2 regions of the Janthinobacterium foliorum genome follow, and region 1 is predicted to be linked to the other one. Evidence: riboswitches for the same ligand, from Rfam matches in the RefSeq annotation. Region 1 holds a riboswitch; the other holds the start of a gene.
What was found. A riboswitch is a leader RNA that binds a small molecule or an ion and turns the genes downstream of it on or off. The one in region 1 is predicted to bind thiamine pyrophosphate.
Positions count from the first base shown of each region.

Region 2: linked by a shared signal. The riboswitch ahead of thiC (phosphomethylpyrimidine synthase ThiC) and the one ahead of ACZ92H_RS07425 (TonB-dependent siderophore receptor) in region 1 are both predicted to bind thiamine pyrophosphate.

Region 1 is NZ_CDXDQE010000002.1:665,871-670,180, reverse strand. It holds gene ACZ92H_RS07430 (AAA family ATPase) at 1-433, shown strand, start outside; gene ACZ92H_RS07425 (TonB-dependent siderophore receptor) at 430-2,598, opposite strand; TPP riboswitch at 2,684-2,781, opposite strand; gene ACZ92H_RS07420 (iron-containing alcohol dehydrogenase) at 2,861-4,018, opposite strand; gene ACZ92H_RS07415 (ferritin family protein) at 4,158-4,310, shown strand, end outside.
Region 2 is NZ_CDXDQE010000018.1:2,931-7,240, reverse strand. It holds gene ACZ92H_RS26995 (hybrid sensor histidine kinase/response regulator) at 1-389, shown strand, start outside; gene ACZ92H_RS26990 (response regulator) at 418-1,224, shown strand; gene ACZ92H_RS26985 (hypothetical protein) at 1,264-1,527, shown strand; TPP riboswitch at 1,606-1,721, shown strand; gene thiC (phosphomethylpyrimidine synthase ThiC) at 1,801-3,714, shown strand; gene thiS (sulfur carrier protein ThiS) at 3,726-3,938, shown strand; gene ACZ92H_RS26970 (thiazole synthase) at 4,082-4,310, shown strand, end outside.

The DNA.
Region 1 (4,310 bases):
ATTCGTCGAGACGCAGGGCCGGGTGCCTGTGGCCGCCGACCAGTACGGCATCGCGCGCACGCAAGTCGAACGGGAAGCGGCGGCAAGCGCGCAGGCGCGCCATTTCCTGTTTTGCGACACGACGCCGCTGATGACGGTGGTTTACAGCCGCCATTATTTTGCCGGCGCCGATGCGCGGCTGGCGGCGCTGGCCGCTGCCACGCGCTACGACCTCACCCTGGTGACGGCGCCCGACAGCCCGTGGGTGGCCGACGGCTTGCAGCGCGAGTCGGAAGCCGTGCGCCAGCTGATCTACCGCATGCTGCTGGAGGAACTCGACGCGCGCGGCATTGTCTACCACGTGCTGCACGACAGCCTGGAAGCGCGCCTGGTCCAGGCGGCGCCCTTGCTGCAGCAGGCGCTCGATGCAGCGCCTGCCCATCCCCTCGCTTAAAAGTCGAACTGCGCTGACACCTTCAAGGTGCGGCTGGCGCCCGGGAACAGGTAGCCGCCTGCTTCCGGCGTCACGTCGCGCCAGTAGAACTTGTCCGTCACGTTATTGACGGTGGCGCGCAGCACGGCGGGCGTGCCGGCCAGGCGCGTGGCGTAGGCGGCGCCCAGATTGAACACGCTGTACGACGGCACGAAGGTGGTGTTGTTGTTCTCGAACGCCTTCTTGCCCGCATATTCCCAGCTGCCGTTGACGTTCAGGCCCGCCACTTGCGGCACGGCGTAGTCGGCGCGCACGGCCGCCTTGAAGGCGGGCACGTTGGGCACGCGCTTGCCATCGTAGTCGGCGCTGCCCGTGCCGGACTGCTGGCTGTTCAGGGCCGTGATGGATGCGCCCAGGTTCAGGCTGGCGCTGGCCTTGCCCTGCGCCGACAATTCCAGGCCGCGGTGCTGGGCCTGGCCGGCGCGCACGAAGTTGTAGGTGCTCATGCTGCTGTCGAGGTACTGGTTGAATTCCAGGCCCTTGCGGATCTGGAACAGGCTGGCGGCCACCATGAAGTCCGGCGTCAGGTCCGCCTTCACGCCCAATTCGATCTGCTTCGAGCGGCTCGGCGTCAGTTCCACGTTGGCGTTTTCCGCGTAGCGGTCGGCCGTGCCGCCATGTTCCATGCCTTGCGAATACGATGCGTACACGGCGATATTGTCTTGCGGGTTGTACACCAGCGCCACGTTCGGCAGCAGGAAGTCATGCTTGGCGCGGATTTCCGTGTCGGCCTTCAGCACGTACTGATAGCCGTCGACATCGATATGGCGCACGCCGCCATGCAGCTTCCAGTTCGGTGCCAGGCTGACGATGTCCTGCACGAAGACGGATTTTTCCTTGTCGTTGCGCACCAGGCGCACGGGGCCCGTGACGCCATCGGAGGGGGCGACGATGACAGGGCGGTAGATGTTGCTGATGCCCACTTCGTCATACACGTATTTGCCGGCCCGGTCCTTGCGGTTGAAGTACGATACGCCGGCCGTGAATTCGTGGCGCAGGCTGCCCGTGGCGAACTTGCCCTGGATCATGGCTTGCGCGCTCAGCGGTTTTTTCGTCTCGCCCAGGCTGCGGAAGTCCCACACGGAGAAATCGCCGTTGCTGCAGAACACGGGGTTCCAGCCTTCCGGACTGCAGCCATACGGGTAGGCCGTGTAGTCGTCGCGCTTGAATGAGTGCTGGTTGGCCGACAAGGTGGCGTGCCAGTCGTCATTGAAGGCGTACTGGAAGCGCAGGCCCAGGTTGCTGGTGACGGTTTCCACCGGGTGCGTCCACGGCTGCTTGTTGAGCATGGTGTCGGCGCTGACGTTGGCGGGCAGGCTGCCGTTGCTGAGCAGCTGGAAGCCGGGCGCCGTTACTTGCGCCTTGTCCTGGTAGTCGGCGTCCAGTTGCAGCAGGGCTTGCGGCGAGATCTGCCAGTCGAAGGCGCCGGAAATGAATTTCCGGTTGCCATCGGCGCCCTGGATATAGGAGCGCAGGCGCTCGGCCGCCACATTGATGCGGTAGCCGAAGCGCTTGTCTTCCAGGCGTCCGCCCAGGTCGACGGCGCCGTACAGGGTGCCCCGCTCGCGCGCTTCCACGGTGACGCTGCGCAGTGGCGCGTTGGTGGGGCGCTTGACGATGAAGTCGATGACGCCGCCCGGCGCGGCCACGCCCGCCTGCAGGCCGGCCAGGCCTTTCAGCACTTCGATGCGTTCCTTGTTTTCCAGCGGAATTTGCGTATCGCCGGGAATCGCCACGCCATCCTTGCGGTAGCTGGAGTTCGTATCGAGCTTGAAGCCGCGGATGGTGAACTGTTCCGCATAGCCGACGGCGTTGTACGACTCGTTGATGCTGGCGTCGAGCTTGACGGCATCGCTGAGGTTGCGGATTTGCAGGTCCTGCAGTTCCTTTTGCCCGATGACGGTGACGGCGGCCGGCGTTTGCAGCAGCGGCGCGTCGGAAAAGCCGCCGACGGCGGCGCGCTTGGCGGCCGGGGCCTTGCTGGCCGTGACGACCACTTCGGCCATGCTCTGTGCCTGCGGATCGGCGGCGGTCTCGGCGGTGTTGTGCGCGGCAAAGGCTGGTGCGGCAAACGCGTGCAGGATAGCCAGGGTCAATACAGGGCGGGATAAATTCGGTGTGGACATAGATTGCTCGTGGTTCAAGCCGTCTCGGTGAAGAGCACGGCAGGCTGCTTGTTCGGCTGGCGCCAACGCAGGAGCTATCAAAGGAGGGAGGTACTTTGCGCTTTCCTTCGCTGGCATTATCCAGATCAGGTACGAAGGGTATCTCTCACCCGGATAACTGCTCCAGGACCCCTAGCGAATTGATAGCTTAGCATGAACCACGGCCAGCTGTCCCACCCGGCTGACCGTTTTACAACAGTGTCGCGCGAATTTGCAAACGGGGCTACAGGCTCAGTTCCAATACCTTGCGGCTGATGTCCGGCGTCACTTCGCGCTGCTCGCCCAGGGCCGTCATGCCATGCGCTTCCAGCGCGGCGACGACGGCGTCCACGCTGGCATGGTTCAGGCCGTAGTCGGCCAGGCGCGTCTTGACGCCCATATGGCGGAAGAAATATTCCGTGCGGGCGATGGCCGCCTCGATGCGGCCGTCCTCGTCGCCGCCATCGAGTCCCCACACGCGGGCCGCGTATTGCAGCAGCTTGGCGCGCTTGGCCTGCTTGCGCACGCGCAGCATGCTGGGCAGGATGATGGCCAGCGTCTGTGCGTGGTCGAGTTCGTACAGGGCCGTCAATTCATGGCCGATGGCGTGCGTGGACCAGTCCTGCGGCACGCCCACGCCGATCAGGCCGTTCAAGGCCAGGGTGGCGCTCCACATCACGTTGGCGCGCACGTCATAGTCATCCGGCTGCGACAGCGCCTTCGGGCCTTCCTCGATCAGGGTCAGCAGGATGCCTTCGGCGAAGCGGTCCTGCACGCAGGCGTTGACGGGGTAGGTCAGGTATTGCTCCATCACGTGCGCGAAGGCATCGACGACGCCGTTGCCGATCTGGCGCAGCGGCAAGGTAAACGTTTTCGTCGGGTCCAGCACGGAAAATTTCGGATACACCTTGCGGCTCATGAACGAGCGCTTTTCCTGCGTCACCTTGCGCGTGATCACGGCCGAGCCATTCATTTCGGAGCCCGTCGCCGGCAGGGTCAACACGGTGCCGAAGGGCAGGGCGGCTTCGACGATCTTGCCGCCCTTGGCCAGGATGTCCCACGCGTCGCCCTCATGCAGGGCGGCGGCGGCGATGAACTTGGTGCCGTCGACCACGGAACCGCCGCCGACGGCCAGCAGGAAGTCGATGCGCTCGCCTTTCACCAGGGCCACGGCCTGCATCAGCGTTTCGTAGCTGGGATTGGGTTCGATGCCGGCAAATTCCAGCACGGTGTGGCCCGCCAGCGCCGCCTTGACTTCATCGTAGACGCCGTTCTGCCGGATGCTGCCGCCGCCGTAGGTCATGAGCACCCGGGCCTGCGGCGGGATCAGCGCCGTGATGGCGGCGATCTGCCCCTGGCCGAAGAGGATTTGCGTTGGATTGTAAAAGTCGAAATTGAACATGGGGCTCCCGCTGTGTAGGCTAATGCTGAGCCATGATTATGGCCGAACGGGTGGAAACGTGTCGTGGACGCTTGAGCTTTTCGCCCGCGCGGCGGAGAATGCAGCCGATGCCACCACTCACCTGCGCAAAGGAATCCGCATGACTACCGTCCCACTCGAAGAATCCGACTTGCCCGCTACCGCGCTGGACATGCACCGCGCCATCGGCGCCACCATCGCCGCGCTGCAGGCGCTGGACTTGAACAGCCAGCGCTTCGAAGCGTGCACGGACCCGGAACTGCGCCGCGTGCTG
Region 2 (4,310 bases), on a different contig from region 1:
AAGACAATCCCGCCAACCTGGCGTTGGTGGAGCAATTGATCGCCCGCCGCAGCGATCTGAAATTGCTGACGGCCATCGATGCGCACCTGGGCATCGACCTGGCGCGCACCTACCAGCCGGACGTCATCTTGATGGACATCAACCTGCCCGGCATCAGCGGCTTTGGCGCCCTGCACATCCTGCACGGCGATCCGCTCACCAGCCACATTCCCGTGATGGCGCTGTCGGCCAATGCCGTGCCGCGCGACATCGAAAAAGGCTTGCAAGCGGGTTTCTTCCGTTATCTGACCAAGCCGATCAAGGTCGTCGAATTCATGGACGCGCTCGACGTGGCCCTGCACCATGCGGCCGCGCATGGCCTGGCCGACGACACTCATGCAGTACGCTGATTCAGCATTTATTTTTAGGAATACCGCCATGCTTCAAGCCACCGAGATCCTGAACGCCAGCATCCTCATCGTCGATGACCAGGAGGCCAATGTCCTGTTGCTGGAGCAGGTGCTGCGCAGCGCCGGCTACACGCGCGTCACCTCCACCATGGACCCGCAAGCCGTGCGCGCGCTGCACCAGCAGCACCGCTACGACCTGATCCTGCTCGATTTGCAGATGCCGGAAATGGATGGCTTCGAGGTGATGGAAGGCTTGCGCGACATCGAAGCGGGCAGCTATTTGCCCGTGCTGGTCATCACGGCCCAGCCAGGCCACAAGCTGCGCGCGCTGCAGGCGGGCGCCAAGGACTTCGTCAGCAAGCCCTTCGACCTGGTGGAAGTCAAGACGCGCATCCACAACATGCTGGAAGTGCGGCTGCTGTACCAGAAGCTGGGCCAGTACAGCAAGTCGCTGGAACAGATGGTGGAAGAGCGCACGGCGGAATTGCGCGAAAGCGAAGCGCGCTTCCAGCGCTTCACGGAACTGTCCTCCGACTGGTACTGGGAACAGGATGCGCAGGGCAACCTGACGCGCTTTTCCGGTCCCGTCGCCGAGATGCTGGGCATCGGCAGAGAGGAAGAACCGCAGCGCTGGAACGCCAGCGAACGGGCCTTGCTCGACGCCAAGATCGCCGCGCGCGAACCGTTCCTCGATTTCATCTACAGCCGCACGAATCCGGACGGCAGCATGCAATACCTGCAGGTCAGCGGCGAGCCGATGTTCGACAATGGCAGCCGCTTCATCGGCTACCGGGGCATTGGCCTCGATGTCAGCGAACGCCTGCGCCTGGCCTGATTTATACTTGTCGCCATCCATATCGACAAGGAAAGCATCATGGCTGACAAAACACCAACCCAATACTGGTTCCCCGCCAAGACCTACGGCTGGGGCTGGGGCATGCCCATCACCTGGCAGGGCTGGCTGGTCTTCTTGAGCGCGCTGGGCTTGTTCGCTTGCGGCGCCTTTCTGTTCCCGCCACAGGATGCGCTGGCGCTGTACATCGCCTACGAAGTGCTCATCGCGGGTGCGCTCGTCGGCGTGTGCTGGCTGAAGGGCGAACCGACGCGCTGGCGCTGGGGCAAGAAAAAACAGGGCTGAGGCGCAAAGACGACAGCTGCAAGAAATCATCTGGCCACGCGGCGCGAACCGCGTATAATTGGCTCGCTGCCGCAAGGCGGCAAACGCTAGGGGTCCTGCCTTTCGCTGTGGAAACACGGTGCAAGCGCGGGTGAGAAATACCCTCCGAACCTGATCTGGATAATGCCAGCGAAGGGAAGCTTTAGGATGACCGCACCCCGCCTTTCCGCGTGCGCAATTCCGAACCTCCTTAGCTGGCTCCAGGCTTAAAAATAGTCTAGCCAAGGAGCCAAAATGAACGCCAATCCGAAATTCCTCTCCGCCACCGCCACGGTCGACGAAGCCGCCATCGCGCCGCTGCCCAATTCCCGCAAGATCTACGTGCAGGGCAGTCGCCCCGACATCCGCGTGCCCATGCGCGAAATCAGCCAGTCCGACACGGAAGCGTCGTTCGGCGGCGAAAAGAATCCGCCCATCTACGTCTACGACACCTCCGGCCCGTACACGGACCCGGACGTGCAGATCGACATCCGCTCGGGCCTCGACACGCCGCGCCTGCCATGGATCATGGAACGGGCCGACACGGAAGAATTGCCGGGCCCGACCTCCGACTACGGCATCGCCCGCCTGGCCGACCCGAAGCTGGCCGAGCTGCGCTTCAACCTGCACCGCAAGCCGCGCCGCGCCGTGGCCGGCAGGAACGTGACGCAGATGCATTACGCCCGGCAAGGCATCATCACGCCGGAAATGGAATTCGTCGCCATCCGTGAAAACATGCGCCGCCAGGAGTATTTGCGCGAACTGCGGGCATCCGGCCCCATGGGCGAGCGCCTGGCCGAGCTGATGGGCCGCCAGCACCCGGGCCAGGCTTACGGCGCCAGCATTCCGCAGGAAATCACGGCCGAATTCGTGCGCGAGGAAATCGCCCGCGGCCGCGCCATCATCCCTGCCAACATCAACCACCCGGAAGTGGAACCGATGATCATCGGCCGTAATTTCCTCGTGAAAATCAACGCGAATATCGGCAATTCGGCCGTGACGTCTTCCATCGGCGAGGAAGTGGAAAAGATGACCTGGGCCATCCGCTGGGGCGGCGACAACGTCATGGATCTGTCGACTGGCAAGCATATCCATGAAACGCGCGAATGGATCATCCGCAACAGCCCCGTGCCCATCGGCACCGTGCCCATCTACCAGGCTCTGGAAAAGGTCAACGGCAAGGCTGAAGATTTAACTTGGGAAATCTTCCGTGACACCCTCATCGAGCAGGCAGAGCAGGGCGTCGACTACTTCACCATCCACGCGGGCGTGTTGCTGCGCTACGTGCCGATGACGGCCAAGCGCCTGACGGGCATCGTCTCGCGCGGCGGCTCCATCATGGCCAAATGGTGCCTGGCGCACCACCAGGAATCCTTCCTCTACACGCATTTCGAGGAAATCTGCGAAATCATGAAGGCGTATGACGTCTCGTTCTCGCTGGGCGACGGCTTGCGTCCCGGTTCCATCTACGACGCCAACGACGAGGCGCAGCTGGGCGAGCTGAAGACCCTGGGCGAGCTGACCCAAATTGCCTGGAAGCACGACGTGCAAGTGATGATCGAAGGCCCGGGCCACGTGCCCATGCAATTGATCAAGGAAAACATGGACTTGCAGCTGGACCAGTGCGGCGAGGCGCCGTTCTATACCCTGGGACCGCTGACCACCGATATCGCGCCCGGCTACGACCACATCACGTCCGGCATCGGCGCGGCCCTGATCGGCTGGTACGGCACGGCCATGCTGTGCTACGTGACGCCGAAGGAACACCTGGGTTTGCCCAACAAGAATGACGTCAAGGATGGCATCATCACTTACAAGATCGCGGCGCATGCGGCCGACCTGGCGAAGGGCCATCCGGGCGCGCAGATCCGCGACAACGCCCTGTCGAAAGCCCGTTTCGAATTCCGCTGGGACGACCAGTTCAATATCGGCCTGGACCCGGACAAGGCGCGTGAATTCCACGATGAAACCTTGCCCAAGGATTCGGCCAAGGTGGCGCATTTCTGCTCCATGTGCGGCCCGCACTTCTGTTCCATGAAGATCACGCAGGAAGTGCGCGAGTACGCGGCCGGCATGGGCATTGCGGAAGACAAGGCGCTCAAGCAGGGCATGGAAGTGAAGGCCATCGAATTCATCAAGAACGGCGCCGAGCTGTATCGCAAGGTCTGAAGGGGAGCGTGATGACTGCATTCATCGATATCACGCTCAACGGCGCGCCGCACCAGGTGCCGCCCGGGCAGACCCTGGACCAATTGATCGCCGCCCTGTCGCTGGAAAACCAGGCGCTGGCGCTGGCCGTCAACCGCAACGTCGTGCCGCGCAAGGCGTGGCCGGGACAGGTCTTGCAGACGCAGGATCAGGTGGAGATCGTCCGCGCCATCGGCGGCGGCTGAAAACGTCCAAGCAAACCTACTGCGCGGCGCGCTTTGCGGCCTGCGATGCTCACCGTGCTCTAGCACGGTTGCGCGTCTCGGCCACAAATCATCGCCGCTCGCTACGGTTTTCTTTGGAAGTTTAAAAATTTAAGGAAGAATACATGCATACCGCAACAAACAACGACCTGCTGACCATCGCGGGAAAACAGTACTCCTCGCGCCTGCTGGTGGGCAGCGGAAAATACAAGGACTTGCCGCAGACGCGCGAAGCGACGGATGCGGCCGAGGCGCAGATCATCACGGTGGCGATCCGCAGGGTCAACATCGGCCAGGACCCGCACGCGCCCAGCCTGCTGGACTTCGTGCCGCCGGACCAGTACACGATCTTGC